Regions from separate parts of the Desulfoluna sp. HI9BLuna genome, predicted to be linked through region 3. Evidence: predicted binding sites of a transcription regulator. Region 3 holds the regulator's gene; each other region holds the start of a gene.
The links. The regulator sigma-54, encoded in region 3, starts transcription at its own class of promoters, with help from an activator protein. The targets are predictions, from matches to a motif close to TNTGGCACANTTTCTGCTNT.
Positions count from the first base shown of each region.

Region 1: ACOYW0_RS04145 (acetyl-CoA hydrolase/transferase family protein) is a predicted target of sigma-54. The motif match lies at 2,629-2,648, and genes of this name have one in related genera.
Region 2: ACOYW0_RS02905 (PEP-CTERM sorting domain-containing protein) is a predicted target of sigma-54. The motif match lies at 2,725-2,744, and genes of this name have one in related genera.

Region 1 covers NZ_CP186555.1:1,050,036-1,055,302, reverse strand. Annotated here, with positions in the region: gene ACOYW0_RS04155 (translocation/assembly module TamB domain-containing protein) at 1-197, opposite strand, end outside; gene ACOYW0_RS04150 (sigma 54-interacting transcriptional regulator) at 637-2,451, shown strand; gene ACOYW0_RS04145 (acetyl-CoA hydrolase/transferase family protein) at 2,695-4,062, shown strand; gene ACOYW0_RS04140 (peptidase U32 family protein) at 4,142-5,267, opposite strand, start outside.
Region 2 covers NZ_CP186555.1:780,830-786,096, forward strand. Annotated here, with positions in the region: gene ACOYW0_RS02890 (Lrp/AsnC family transcriptional regulator) at 1-444, shown strand, start outside; gene ACOYW0_RS02895 (TrmB family transcriptional regulator) at 630-1,445, shown strand; gene ilvE (branched-chain-amino-acid transaminase) at 1,488-2,345, shown strand; gene ACOYW0_RS02905 (PEP-CTERM sorting domain-containing protein) at 2,913-3,566, shown strand; gene ACOYW0_RS02910 (DUF1365 family protein) at 3,656-5,267, opposite strand, start outside.
Region 3 covers NZ_CP186555.1:4,511,948-4,517,214, forward strand. Annotated here, with positions in the region: gene rapZ (RNase adapter RapZ) at 1-821, opposite strand, end outside; gene ACOYW0_RS18445 (PTS sugar transporter subunit IIA) at 989-1,450, opposite strand; gene hpf (ribosome hibernation-promoting factor, HPF/YfiA family) at 1,946-2,353, opposite strand; gene rpoN (RNA polymerase factor sigma-54) at 2,364-3,800, opposite strand; gene lptB (LPS export ABC transporter ATP-binding protein) at 3,955-4,677, opposite strand; gene ACOYW0_RS18465 (LptA/OstA family protein) at 4,894-5,267, opposite strand, start outside.

The DNA of each region.
Region 1 (5,267 bases), 2.9 Mb from region 3:
AACAGTGAAAGGCTCAGGTCGTCCCAGTGGAGGCTCCCGGGAATGGCCCTGTTGATGCGATCCTGAAGAAAATGGCGGCCGTGGTCCGAGGTGAGCCAGAAGCGCCCGGCCACCGCGACCAGAAGCATCAGAACGGCAACCATCCCGATCCCGGAGGCAACAACCTTCCGTTTTGTCTGTCGCTGTGAGTTCCACATTGCCACCCTCTTTTGCGGGCAGATTCCGGTGCATGCATGTGAACGTGCTGTCTGCGGAGCGGGAGCCGAACCTGCGGAGTTTTGGGGCTGCGGTTTGTTCCGGTTGGCGGAGGCAGCGGCGTTGGTTGAGGCTTTTACGTGATGATACGTTATCTTAAGCCGCTGCGAGATATATACATGCTAAAGCCATTCCTCGCAACCAAACGTGTGATCCTGAAACCAGTTTATACTTGCAAGAAGGCAATGGCTGGGGCACAAAATAACCATGTTTAGCAATGGATCGTTTTGTTTTTTGGCAACCACTGTTTGTGTAACGCAAACAGGCGGAGACGTCCTGCAAACCCCTGGATAGATAACACACGAGTATTTTTGGTCCCGTGTCATATCAGCGGGATCGGCGGGGCAGGCAGGGTTCATTTACCATGGCAGGGGGCGGACGATGACAGAACTCAAGGTGTGCGGGAACAGGGACAAACCAGCGGGTGAGAGCCTTGTCGGAGATGAGACTTTGGGAAGCCGGGCTCAGTTGTTTCGCCGGGTTTTTGAAAAATCCACCGCCCCTTCGGTTATTCTCGAAGAGGACCTGACGATCTCCATGATGAATGAGAAGCTCGAAGAGCTTGTGGGGTATTCACGGGCGGAGCTTGAAGGCAAAATGAAATGGACGCGGTTTGTGGTGCCAGAGGACCTGGAGCGGATGACGCACTTCCACCACAGGCGGCGTCAGGACCCTTCATGGGCTCCGGAGGAGTATGAGTGTCGCCTGATGGACCGGGATGGGGACGTCTATGATATCCTGATCAAGCTGAACATGGTCCAGGGCTCAACCAGCGTGGCCACCCTGGTGAATGTGACCTCTCGAAAAGAGGCGGAAAAAAAGCTGAAACTCAGGGAAGATGAGTTGCGGGGTATCGTTGAGAACTTTCCGGGTCATCTCTACACCTCTTACAGGGATTACACCCTTGAATTTATGAATGGCCACCTTAGGGCACAGGTTGGCCGGGAGGCCGTGGGGGACCCCTGCTATTCCGCCATTTATGACCGGACAACGCCTTGCCCGTGGTGTGGAGCGGCAGATGTTTTCAAGGGGGAAACCGTGCGATCCGAGTTTTTAAACCCCCGTGACCACCGGTGGTATGCGGCGGTCTCAACCCCCATTTGTGCCATGGACGGCAGCGTGCGGAAACAGCAGACCCTGCTTACGGATATCACCGATCGGAAACTCAAGGAGAAGCGCCTGCGTGACAGTGCCGACAGCTTGCGCAAAGAGAACAGGCGCCTGAAATCCACCATGACCGCACGCTCCCGCTTCGGGGATCTCATCGGGAAGAGCCCGGAAATGCAGGCGGTCTACGAGGTGATACTGAATGCCGCCGCCTCCAATGCCAACATCATTATCTACGGAGAGTCGGGGACGGGCAAGGAGCTGGTCTCGCGGGAAATCCATCGGTTGAGCGATCGCATGGACCATGGCTTTATTCCCGTCAACTGCGGAGCCATCCCCGAATCTCTCATGGAGAGCGAGTTTTTCGGGTACAAAAAAGGGGCCTTCACCGGGGCGGTTCAGGATAAAAAAGGGTTTTTGGACCTGGCCGACGGCGGCACCCTGTTTCTCGATGAGCTCGGGGAGATCGCCCTGGGGATGCAGGCCAAGCTGTTGCGGGCCATTGAGGGCAACGGGTACACCGCCCTGGGGGGAAAGACAGTCCGAAAGCCGAACCTGAGGATCATCGCCGCAACCAACAGGGACCTGACCAACCTCATCACCAAAGGCCTCATGCGGGAGGACTTTTTTTACCGCATTCATATCATTCCCATCCACCTTCCCCCGCTTCGAAAGCGGCCATCGGACATCCCCCTTCTCATGGATCATTTTTTGAAACAGTACCCCGGTGCAACGGAGGTCCCCCCCATTACCCCGGCTATTCTGGATGCGTTTCAGAGGTATCGATGGCCGGGAAACGTCCGGGAGCTGCAAAATGTGCTGCATCGCTATGTGACCCTCAAAAAACTGGACTTTACGGAACTCTTTTCAGCAGATGGGGCCATGCCCTCGGTGGACAAAAGGTACCGCAGCGTGTCCGATCACGGAAGGGACCTGAAGTCCCTGCTGGCCGAAACCGAGAGGGCGCACATCCTCAAAACCCTGGAGGAGATGAAGTGGCATCGAGGCAAGACCGCACACCGCCTGGGCATTAACCGACGGACCCTTGAGCGGAAGATGGCACTGCACCGACTCCGGTCATGCGAATGATGTGTCGCAAAGTGCGGCGTTGGTGTCGCATGGTTGAAAAGCCCCTGATGTAGAGCTGTCTGGCGTTTTATGGCTCTGCTATGCGACATCCCTGTCGCATTTCCTTACCCGCCCATGTCTTGTCTGTTTTGTTGTGAAAGCAGGTAAAACCAGTTGGTTAGATTTTGCAATGATGCCTGTGGCACGTCCTTTGCTCAAGTAACATGCCGGAAAGATAACCCTTAACGGAACCGGGAGGTGGGCATGTACAGAAGCGAGTACGGGCGAAAATGCGTGGATGCGGCCACAGCGGTAAAACAGGTCAAGTCCGGTGACTGGGTGGATTACGGCAATTTTCTCTGCAGCCCCGTGGACCTGGATGAGGCCCTTGCCCATCGCGCCGGGGAGCTTGAGGCGGTGAAGGTGCGCGGGGTGGGGTACCCGGGGATTCCCAAGGTGGCCCTGGCCGATCCTTCGGGCAGAAGCTTCAACTACAACAGCTTTCATTTCAGCGGTGGTGAGCGGTATCTCCACGACAGGGGCGGCTGCAGTTACATCCCGGTTCTCTACCACGAGGGCAACCAGATCTACGATGACGGGGACCTGACCACCGATGTGTTCATGGTTCAGGTGGCGCCCATGGACGATTCCGGTTTTTTTAACTTCGGCATCGCCAACTCCTGCCAGTACAGCCAGCTCCGCAAGGCAAAGACGGTGATCGTTGAGGTCAACGACAACATGCCGGTTTGCTACGGCGGGTATGGCGAGGCCGTGCATATCTCCAAGGTGGACTATGTGGTCCAGGGGACCAACACGGCGCTGGTCTCTCTGCCCCGCATCCCCATATCCGATGTGGACCGGGCCATCGCCCGGCATGTGGTGGGACAGATTGAAGACGGTTCCTGTTTGCAGCTGGGCATCGGGAGCCTTCCCAATGTCATCGGCAAGATGATCGCCGATTCGGATTTAAAGGACCTCGGGGTTCACACGGAGATGCTGGTGGACGCCTATGTGGACATGTACCGGGCGGGCAGGATCTCCAACATGGAGAAGGCCGACAACCCTGGGAAGATGGTCTACACCTTTGCCCTGGGCAGTGAAAAACTTTACGAATTTATCCATCGGAATCCGGCATGCGCCAGCTATCCCGTGGGATACGTCAATGACCTTCATCGCATCGCGGCAAACCCACGTGCCGTCTCCATCAACAACGCCGTGGAGGTGGACCTTTACGGCCAGGTCTGCTCCGAGTCATCGGGGTTCAGGCAGATCTCCGGAACCGGTGGGCAGTTTGATTTTGCCTACGGAAGCTACCATTCCAAGGGAGGAAAGGCCTTTATCTGCCTGGCATCCACCAAGACCGACAGGGAAGGGGCCCTCACTTCAAGGATCCGGCCCTTTGTGGATCACGGCACCATTGTCACCCTTCCCCGGTCTGCCGTGCAGTACGTGGTGACCGAGTACGGCGTGGCCAGCCTCAAGGGAAAAAGCACCTGGCAGCGGGCCGAAGCCCTCATCGGCATCGCCCACCCCGATTTCCGGGAGGGCCTCATGCGGGAGGCGGAAAAGATGAATATCTGGAGAGGGACGTTGGTGCCCCGCGCAGACGTGGCCATGAGCCTTGCGGGGTGATCACGGCCCCGTGAGATGACGCAACCGGCCCCTTGCAGGGGCCGGTTTTTTCGTTTTTGGAGGGCGTTGGGGGAAGGGGTTAAATTCCCCTGATGTACTGGATGTTGGTGGTGTGGCGGATTGTTCGGTGAAGCGCGGCTTCGGCTCCGGGAACCCCCGTGAGGAGGTCATGGAACAGGGCGATGAGCCCGGCTTTGTCCGTGTCGGTTTTTGTGTGGGTGGCGATGTCCCGCAGGTCGATGAAAAACCGGGAAAAGGTGTGGGGCAGGTCCGCGACCACCTCGGTGTTGAGGCAATGGGTCTCATGGTAGAGGCGGTGGTGGTTGCCCCCGGACTTGTGAACGTGAAGGGTAGCCCCGTTTGCGTGCGTGATGGATGACGATTTGTCGCACCCTTCAAGGCACGTTTTGTCGAATCGCTTTCTGGAGCACCCGATGACTCCCTGGTGCAGGCACTGGCGGCTGGTCATCAGGGTGACGGGGTGGAAGATGCCCATGCACAGCTCCATGCCTTCCGGTGGCACAAGGCGTTTGAGCTGCTCTTTTTTGATCTCCCGGGACACAATGGCACCGGAGCAGCCGAACTGCTCCTTGAGGCAGCGCAGGCCGAAGGAGTTGACGAGGTTGAAACAGCTCCCCGCCATCCAGGCAATGCCTTGCCTGAAGGCGTCAAAGGCGATGCCTGAGTTGTCTGTTACGATGCGGGCCGGCTTGACGGTTTCCAGAATCGCCCGGGCCGCGGTGTAGTCCTCTCCGATGAGCACGGGCGGGAACCAGGGGGTGAGCTCCGGGAATTGGTTGAACAGCGCGATAAATTCGTCTTCCCGGTTTTCAAGGGCCTCGGGAAGCCGGAAAAAAATCTCGGCAGGGGTGGCCTCGCAAAGGGGAATATCCCCGGGTGAGGAGATCACCACGGAGAGGACAGGCGGGGTGCCCACAGGCTTTGGTTTTCCCGGGGAGGGGACCGCCACCGGGGCCACGGGTTCCCGGGAGCCGTTCAAGAGAAAGGCAACGCGCCGGATCAGGGCGGTGAGCTCCTTGAAGGGGAGGTAGAGCCCGGGGGCCAGGTTTTCAGTGTCCACGGCATCGACGCGGTATTCTGAATTGTCGAAACGCTTGAATTTTTCAAGGAGTACGGCGCGGCTGAGGCCCCCGGGGGCGCTTGTGTCCCGCCTGGGGGCAAGGGGAGAGTCAGACGCCACGGAA
Region 2 (5,267 bases), 2.7 Mb from region 3:
ATCAAACAGCTCAGCCTCGACGGCCGCATGCCGGTGAACAAGCTTGTGGAGCACTTGGGCGTCACCCCCCCCACCCTCTACTCGAGGATGAAGCGTATGCTCAGCTCCGGGGTTCTCAAGATCGCCGGGCTCATCGATATTTTTAAAACCGAAGACCTCATCATGGCCATTGTGGCGTTCAAGATCGTCGACGGCACCAAACTTGAAGAGAGGCTGGAGCAGATCTCCAAACTCAAACAGGTCCACTCGGCCATGGTGGTCACGGGACGCTTCGACATCTTCATCGAGGTGGTGGTCCCGGAAATGCCCGCCCTTTATGAGTTCATGACCAAGGACCTTCCCGCCTTAGGGGACATCGAGTCCTGCGAATCCTTTGTGGTGATGAAGGCCAAGAACAAATGGGTCCTTCCCAAAAGCACCAATGACTGGTTTGACCAAGTGTGAATCCTTCGGACCAACACGACGGGAGCAAGGCGGATCGTTTGACACGATCCGCCTTTTTTGTGCCTCAAATCCCTTCCGGTGCCCGGAACCCAGGGCCCTGCCCCCCATCCCCTGAATGATTCACCCTGCGGGCGTCCCCATTTTTCCGTTGACAGACAAGGCCCTTCGGCGCAATATTAACTACTATGGTAGTTAACAATATTATCCCACAAATCACGGCCCTGGGGTTTTCCGAATACGAAGCCAAGGCCTACGTGCACCTTCTGGCGGTGCAACCGGCCTCTGCGTATGAACTCTCCCAGGCATCAGGCATTCCGTCATCCAAGATCTATGAGATCCTGGGGCGCCTTGTGGAAAAACGCGTTGTCTTTGTGGAAGGCGAAGGACGCAAGAAAAAATACGTAGGCACACCGCCCGAGGAGTTCGTGGAGAGCAGGCGCCGCTTTTTCCACCGAACCTTCGACACCCTTGAAGAGGGCCTCAAGCAGCTCTCGGTCAAGGCCGATGACGTCTCCTTCATCTGGAACATCACAGAGTACGACGTGCTCATCGACAAGGCCGAGAGGATGATCGAAGGCGCCAAAGAGAGTCTGCTGCTCTCCACCTGGCCCGACGAAGCGGCCACCCTGGAGCCAGCCCTGTCCCAGGCCGAAGCCCGGGGGGTCCGCATTGCCACCGTCCACTTCGGAGAGATTAAAACAGCGGCGGGCCGCATCTTCGAGCACCCCATCGAAGACACCCTCTTCGAAGAGAAAGGGGGACGGGGCTTTGTGCTGGTGACAGACGCCACGGCGGCCATCGTGGCCACCATCACCAACACCAACCGTGTGGAGGGGGCATGGAGCCTCAACCAGGGGTTCATCACCCTGGCCGAGGACTACATCAAACACGACATCTACATCATGAAGATCGTCCGCCGCTTCGACGGCCTTCTCCATGACACCTTCGGAGACCGCTATCACCACCTGCGGGATATATTCAACGACACCGATCTGGCGTAACACGTTTCAAAAAACACCCAACGGGAAACCAAGGAGACTTCCATGCAGATATACATCGACGGCAACTGGGTTGGAAAAGAGGACGCAAAAATCTCGGTCTTTGACCATGGGCTGCTTTACGGAGACGGGGTTTTCGAAGGCATTCGCATTTACAACGGAGCCATCTTCCGATTAAAGGAGCACGTGCGCAGACTCTACGACAGCGCGCGGGCCACTCTGCTCACCATCCCCATGAGCGAAGAAGAGATGGCAGAACTGTTGCTTGAAGCCGTTGCTAAAAATGAAAAAACCGACGGGTACATCCGCCTGGTGATTACCCGGGGGGTGGGCGACCTCGGCATCAACCCTGCCACCTGTCCTGAGGCGTCGGTCATTGTCATTGTGGACGACATCAGCCTCTACCCTGAAGAGCATTACACCAGGGGAATCAAGGTAATCACCGCCTCAACCCGGCGAAACAGCCCGGACGCTGTGGACCCGAGGATCAAATCCCTGAACTACCTCAACAACATCATGGCCAAGCTGGAGGCCCAGCAGGCCGGGTGCCTGGAAGCCATCCTCCTCAACCGCGAAGGCAAGGTGGCCGAATGCACCGGGGACAACATCTTCTACATCAGGGACGGGGTGCTCCTGACCCCTGCTTCCGATCAGGGAGCCCTCAAGGGCATCACCCGGGACGCCGTCATCGAGGCAGCCGAAGGCATCGGCATGGAGACACGGGCAACCCCATCCACCCTGTACGATCTCTACACCGCCGATGAATGCTTCCTCACGGGAACCGCCGCTGAGATGATCCCCGTCACCACCATCGACGGCCGGACCATCGGAACCGGCAACCCCGGACCCGATACGGCCAGGGTTCGGGAAGCTTTCCAGGCTCTGATCCGAAACGAGTGCTGACCGTACTCGACCCGAGACCTATCCAGGCGACCCCGGACAGATCTCGGTCGCTTGCTTTATGCATCGCTCCGGCATGTTTGCCCTGCCGGAGCGATTCTCCCTCCTCCGACGCATGTTCAGGCAGAACCGCCAGCCCCTGTTCACACTATACAGAAGGCTGGTTGCCCGTATCCAGGTCATGCCACAAAAACCATCTGGAATAACGGTTTGTTGCGCCTACCCCATCGTGGCCCCATGAACTACCAGAGCCTAAAGGCCATGGTATAACCGAGCTTCCCACTGTCCGTTCCACTACCCATCAAATCATGTAACTCATTACACACTTTTCATCCATCCCCCGTTAACCTTTCCTGATCATAGGCATTTATCACCCATCTTCCGTGGCATATATTTTGCTATATTACCCCACAAATGAGTCAACCAACAGGCCTTCCATACATAACAAGGAAGGCCTTGCTCATTTACTACCCACTGCCTGAAACGGAACACTGACAAACACTAAAAACCATTCACCGGCAAGGGGGCTTCAATGCCCTTGCCCATGGACACACGAAGGGACCAGACCCAATGAGCAGACCGATCCGGATTTTATGCTTCCTCTTTGCCATGCTGCTGACCTGCGGCTCCGCCATGGCGACACCGTACACCTTTGAAATGGGTGACGCCTCATCCATCGACGTCTCCAAAACCACCCAGGGGCTGACCATGTGGGCCGAGATCTACCAGTCGGTTTCATCCCAGGCTTTTTTACTGGATCCGGGAGAATCCTTCAGCTTCAAGTTTGCACACATGGGAACACACGAAAGCTGGATCAATGAGGACGACCTCAAGGCCATGGAGGTCACGGCGTACATGGACTTTGACCTCCCGGACATCACCCAGGATATATCCGGAGAATCCACCGGCTTTTCGGGGAAATTCGAGTTCAAGCAAGGCTGGCAGGTCATCTGGGATGACCCTGTGTATGTGGACTTTGGAAACGGAGGGCGATTCGCCATCGAACTGAGTGACGCCACATTCTCAAGCTCCATGTGGACAGGCCCCCACGGCCCCTGCTGGAGCGAAGGCGACGCCGACATCTTTGCCACGGTCACCCTGGAGACAGCCCCTTCCCCGACAACGGCCCCGGTTCCCGAACCGGCCACGGCTGTTCTCCTCGGCCTCGGAGTGGGCCTCCTGGGGATAACCCGGCTTAAAAGAAAAAAAGCATCCGGGAACTGATCCTTTTTAAGGGTGCAGCAACTCCGTAATAAAAAAGCCTCCGGCAACACTGCCGGAGGCTTTTTGTTTGTGGGGCTTTGAAATCACGCCTACCCCGAGCCTGCTCCTCCCGGGCGATTCAGCACCAGCTGCAGGTTCGCCAGGGACCGCTCGGCAAACTGGGCTTCACAGCAAGCAAGATAGAAGAGCCACTTGCGCTTGAACACCTCGTCGAACCCCAGGGCGGCAAGCTTGTCTGCGTTGGCAAGGAAACGCTCTCGCCAGGCCTTGAGGGTCCGGGCATAATGTGGGCCGATGTTCTCAAGGTGCTCCACGATGAGCCGTGACGACCGGGTCATGGCCCGGGAGAGCACGGAAAGGGACGGCAGGTGGCCTCCGGGGAAGACATGGCGCTGGATCCAGTCCTCGTGGGTCCGATACGCATCGTAGCGCTGATCCGGCACGGTGATCACCTGGAGCACCACGAGCCCCTCCGGGGTCAACAGCCTGTCGCACTGCCGGAAAAAAGTCCCCAAGAACCTGTGGCCGACGGCCTCCAGCATCTCGATGGAGACGATCCTGTCAAACGTCCCGGACATCTTCCTGTAATCCTTGATGAGCAGGGTGATGCGATCCTCCAACCCCTCTTCCCTGACCTTCTGAAGGGCAAAGGCGTGCTGAGCTTCGGACAGGGTAATCCCTGTGACCCGGCACCCGGTGCGCTTCACCGCCTCCACCGCAAAGGAACCCCACCCGAACCCAATCTCCAGCACATGATGGTCCCGTGAAATCCGCGCCTTGTCGATCAGATGGTGCAGCTTGCTCCTCTGGGCGGCTTCAAGGGTCTCGCCCGGCTCACTGTGGAGCGCCGCCGAATAGGTCATGGTCTCGTCTAAAAACAGGGCAAAAAAATCGTTGCTCAGGTCGTAATGCTTTCGGATATTCCTTTGGCTGCCCGTCAGGGTATTGTGGCGGGCCCGGTCCAGCAAACGCCCCATGCCATGGGCCAGCCAGGCCAGGGGCAGCTGGGAATCCGTCGCCGTGTCCATGTTGCGGATAAGGATTCGAATCAAGTCTGCCGGGTTATCACTCGTCCACATCCCCTCCATGAAACTCTCCCCGAAACCGATGTCGCTGCCCAGGACCACGCGCGGATAAAACCTGGGATCTGCAATGCTCAGGTTGGCCTGAAGAGATGAGGATGTATCACCATACACCCTTTGAATGCCACCCGACGGACCCTTCATTGCACCCGGAAAACGAACCGTAACGCACCCGTTTCCGATACGTCGGAGCAGCCCCAGCACCTGTTTTTCACAGAGCCGTTCCAGAATCGTCCCCCCCCTGTGCCGAATGGTCATGGAACTTTTGGGGACAGGGCGATCGAAAACAGGCAACTTCTTACCGGCAAAGAGGCGCAAGGCTTCCCTCAAGATGCGCGGGACGGTTTTCCACGGCATCACGGGACGTGAGACCAGGGTCCGCAACTGATTTTTCTGCGTCAGGGGGATGCTCTCTCCCTTGAGGGAGGCGGACAGGACTTTATCCCCGTCACGCATCAGGTGAATCTCGATGGACAGCTTTCCATCGGGTGACGAGATGTAAAACCGGTAGGTCCCCTCCATGTTATTAAATGGAGAGACATGAAAAGCCTTGGGGGCCGTGTATTCCACAGGAAAGCCCGATGCGGGGCCGGCGGACACCTCCTCGTCTTTGGTCAAC
Region 3 (5,267 bases):
TTCAAGTGGTTGTGGATTTCCGAGGACACGGCCACGCTACGGTGCCGTCCGCCGGTGCACCCTACGCCCAGGGTGAGGTAGTGTTTCCCCTCCTTTTGGTACATGGGGATGAGAAAGTCCAGAAGATCGGTGTATTTGAGCAGGAAGGTCCGGGTCCCCTCGCCGTTGAGGACAAAGTCCCGCACATCCGGGGATAGGCCGCTGTGGGGCTTGAGCTCCGGGACGAAGTAGGGGTTTTCGAGGAACCGCACATCCACCATGAGGTCGGCATCCTGGGGGACACCGTACTTGAACCCGAAGGAGACCACGGAGATCTTCAGCGGGGTTTTGTGGTGGGAGTCTGCGGCCAGCTCCGAAATAACCTTTTTCAGCTCGTGGACCGTCAGGCTGGAGGTGTTGATGATCCGGGTGGCGTCTTCGTTGCGCAGGCTTGTGAGCTCTTCCCGTTCCTGGGTGATGGCATCCATCACCCCTTTGTCCCCCACGGCCAGTGGGTGGGTGCGGCGCGTCTGGGAGAAGCGCCGTGTCAGGGTAGCCACGTCGGCCTCCAGGAAGATGACCTTCAGGTTGTGGCCTGCCTGCTTCAGCTCATCGAAGACGCCGCGGTATGACTTGAGAAAGGTGCGCTCACGAAGGTCCATGCCAAAGGCAATGCCTCTGTAGTGGGTCTCCTTGGCAATGGGGATTTCCATGAACTTGGGCAGGAGGGTGACGGGGAGGTTGTCCACGCAATAGTATCCGGCATCCTCAAACGCGGCCAGGGCCGTGCTTTTACCGGATCCTGCCTGTCCTGTGATGATGAAAATGTTGAAGATGTTCATGGGGAGAACTCCCTTTGCTGCCCGGAGCCGTCGCCGGCAAGGCCGCGTGAAGGTTGCGTGCCCTTTAGGGAACGGACCGGTTCGGGGTGCTGGTGTTCGTTGAAATCGTCAAGGAGTTTGCCTCTCAAGGGCTGACATCCGATGGTGCCCGGGAAAAGCCCGGGCCGTCATCCGTTTTCGTTGTCTTCGTTTCGGATAATGGCGTGGATCTCGTCCCGTGATGTGGCGGTCATCAGTTTTTTGCGAAAGAGATCGCTCTTGAGCATTTTGGAGAGCCTGGCCAGGAGCTTTAAGTGTTGACCGGTGGACTGCTCGGGAGTGACGAGGACAAAAAAGATATGGGCCGGTCGCCCGTCCAGGGAGTCGAAGTCCACACCCTGGCGGCTCATGCCGAATCCCACCACCATGCGGTCCAGACCGGCGATCTTTCCGTGGGGAATGCCGATGCCGTCTCCGATGCCGGTGCTTCCGAGTTGCTCCCGTTCAAGGAGAACCCTTACCAGGTCCGGGTGGTTGAGGCCAGTGAGGTCCGCAATGGGGGCCGCGAGTTCTTCCAGGATTCCTTTTTTGTCCCGTGACGTGAGTTCGGGGATGATCGTTTCCAGCTGCAGTACATCAAGGATTTTCATAATGATTCACCCAGAGAGTCTCTGTTGGCCTGTCCGGCGGTGTGTCTGCCAGGCCGTGTGTCAGGCCGTCCTTTGCAGGATCGTGCGTGGGGCGGTTGCCGACAGGTTTGGGACCTCTACTTTCATATCAGTGGATGGCCCATCTTTCAAGACCTGATGCGCGGGTCGCGTCTCGTCGTCCGAGCATCGGTTTTTGCCCATGAAAAAAGGCGCCTGCACCGGGCAGGCACCTTTTAAACGGAGTGTTTTGTAGCTGACATCACCGGGGTTGTCAAATGGATTTCATTGGACGGTGGCCCCCGGAGGCTGTCGTGTATACGAGCGAGTCGCCCTGTTGCAAGATGAACCCGTGTGTGATCAACCCGGCGAAATCGAAACGCATTTTCGGCTGCTCCTCAAGGGCCCCCCACCCCCTTGAAACGGAGGTGCGGGGCGTTTTCAGGCGGGGCTATATTTTACGAGTTCATCCTCGTGACGTTGCGGACGGACGGCGGGTCAGGCCAGCCGGCGGTCCTCATCCATATCGAAATCGGAAAAGTCATCAAACTCATCCACGTCAACAGGGGCCTCGTTTATCTCTTCGGCCAGGGTGGGACGGATCCCGGGGTTGCCGCTTTTGCGGGCCTGTATCTTTTTCTTGTTTTTGGAGAGTTGCTGCTTGATTTTATCCACGGCAAGGTCGATGGCTGCATACATGCGCTCGCTTGTTTCCGTGGCGTGGACCGTGGTGCGGCCGCTTGTGACGTTTATTTCGGTAATATGCCGTATCTTTTCAACGGAAAAAACGACGTTGGCTTCGGAAGGGGCATCAAGCAGTTTGTCGATACGTTCCAGCTTTTTGGTGGCGTACGCCTTGAGTGCGTCGGAAGGGTCAATGTTCTTGAATGTTACAGATACTTGCATAAATGACCTCCTAAAATTGTTTTCGTTTGCTTGACGGCAATATTTTCATTGCCTCACGGTATTTGGCTACCGTTCGTCTAGCGATGTCTACATTGGCCTCCTTTTTCAAGATTTGAGCGATTTTCTCGTCGCTGTAGGGTTTTTTGGTGTCCTCTCCGTCAATGATCTGTTTGATCTTGTCCTGGACACTGGCCGACGCGATGGCGGCTCCGTGGACGCGGTTGATGGAGCTGTTGAAAAAGTATTTCAGCTCGAAGATACCCTGGGGGGTATAGGCGTACTTGTTGGTGGTGACCCGGCTGATGGTGGACTCGTGCATGCCGATGTCCTGTGCCACGTCCCGCAGCACCATGGGCTTTAAGTGAGAGATCCCTTTTTCAAAGAACTCGGCCTGGAATTTTAAGATGCTCTCCATGACGCTGTAGATGGTTTTCTGGCGCTGGTGGATGCTCTTGATGAGCCAGGCCGCAGAGCGCATCTTGTCCTGAAGGTAGTCCCGGGTGTCGCTGGGGATGTCCTGGCCCTTGGAGAGCGCCTGGCGGTAATAGGGGTTGACGCGGAGCCTCGGCATGCCGTCGTCGTTCAAGGCGATGATGAACTCCCCCTCCTCCTTGTAGACGTAGATGTCCGGAGTGATGTAGTGGGGTTCTTCGGTGCTGAAGGGGCGGCCCGGCTTGGACTCGAACTCCTTGATGATGTTCACCGTGGAGATGATGCTGGGCAGGCCGACTTTCAGCGCCTTGCTGATGGCCTTGTAGTTTTTGTTCTCCAGCTCCTTGATGTGGTTGGTGACGACCTCTTTCATGATCCGGGTCTCCACGCCGAAATGACGGGCCTGGATCAGGAGGCACTCCCCCAGGTTTCGGGCACAGATGCCCGGAGGGTCGAAGGTCTGGAGTTCTTCAAGGACATCCTCCACGAGCTCCACCGAGTGGCCGCACTCCTCCGCGATCTCTTCGACGGAGGCGGTGAGATAGCCGTCGCTGCTCAGGTTGCCGATGATGAGGCAGCCGATCTCCTCGGTGTCGGAGTCCGGGCAGGTCATCAGGAGCTGCCAGAGAAGGTGGTCATCCAGGGATTTCTTCTGGGATACGAAGGCCTCGTATTTGGGCGCCTCCTTCTGCTCGGATTCGTACTGGGCCTTGCCTGTGGAGTTGTACTCTCCCAGGTAGTTGTCCCAGTCGATGTCGCTTCCGATCTTCTCGTCGATTTTCACTTCGGACGTTGCGTTCTCTTCCGGTGCCGGCTTCTCGTCCTCGTGGGTTCCCGCTTCCCGTTGTGCCGTCTCCTGAATCTCTTCGAGGGCCGGGTTTTCTTCCAGCTCCTGGGAGATGGCGTCGACCAGCTCGAGACGGGAGAGTTGCAGGAGCTTGATGGCCTGCTGAAGCTGGGGGGTCATCACCAGTTGTTGGGAGAGGCGCAGCTGTTGCCTGAGTTCCATTGCCATAACTACAACTTCACGGTTTCCATTACGGTTCACACAAGTTTGGGTTGCCGGTCGCATCGCCATTGATACGCCGACTGAAGCCGTCTGTCGGGACGGTTCGATCCATCGAAATTGGGAACGCGGGCCCTTGAACGGTCTGAGGGCCTGCGGTTTTCTATAGGGTAAAGCCTTCGCCCAGATAAATACGGCGGGCGATATCGCTTGATGCAATCTCCTCGGGGGAGCCGGATTCGATGACCTTGCCGACGCTCATGATGTAGGCGTTATCGCAGACTCCCAAAGTCTCCCGGACGTTGTGGTCGGAGATCAGGATCCCGATGCCGCGCTCCTTGAGCATGGCGATGATGTTCTGGATGTCGATGACCGCAATGGGGTCGACCCCTGCAAAGGGCTCATCCAGAAGGATAAAGTCCGGTTTGATGGCCAGGACCCGGGTGATTTCAAGGCGCCTGCGCTCTCCACCGGAGAGGACGGCTGCTTTGCGGTCGGCAAGGTGACTGATGCGCAGTTCCCCCAGGAGGGTCTCCAGGCGCTCTTCCTGTTCCTGTTTGGAGATGCCCAGAAGCTCCAGGATCGCCATGACGTTGTCCCTGACCGACAGGGACTTGAAGATGGATGATTCCTGGGGGAGGTAGCCGATCCCGCACCTGGCCCGCTTGTACACCGGGTAGTTGGTGATCTCCTGGCTGTCGATGAAAACGGAGCCTGAGTCGGGACGTACAATACCTGCAGCCATGTAAAACGTGGTGGTTTTCCCTGCGCCGTTGGGGCCGAGGAGGCCGGTGACGTGGTTGCTCTCCACGCGGATGGAGACACCGTCCACAACGGCTCTCCCTCCGTACGTTTTTATCAGGCTGTTCATCACAAGCTCAGTCATAAAATCCCGATCTTCCCTCTTCGTAATGCGTCTTCACTTACCGGGCCCGTACCTTAAAAATATAATGCATCTGTCGCCGATCTCAAGGGCGGCCCTTATACCGGTAGCCGGTTCAACTTGTCCGGGACGTCCCTTACCATACCACAGGGGCTTTGAAAAAGCACTTGGCATGTTGTCAGAGGTTACCGGAAGCAGCTATTCCCAAGGCTTGAGGCTCTATTTATCCTTTTTGTCCGGGGTAAAGGAGAACCCCTTTTCCCCGGGCACGAGCCGGACCTTTACCCGGGTGCTGTTTCCGCTGTCCACCTTGATGGCGCCTGTAAGGCGGTTGATGACAATGGTTTTGCCTGTCAGTGTGCTTTTGCCGCTTACCACGCGGGGCGGGCCTCCGGTGAGGGTCACCTCCTCCTTGCGCAGGTCGTACATGGCTTTGTCTGCGGTGGCGTGTTTCTCTTCAAAGTCCATGGTTACGTTGCCCTCAGCCTCGATGAGGGAGAGGCCCTTGGTGGTGTCTCCCTTTTGTTTGCCGTCTTCGTAGTGAAGCTGGACCGAGTCGGCCTTCAGGACGGCGCCGTCCCGGGTGATACGAA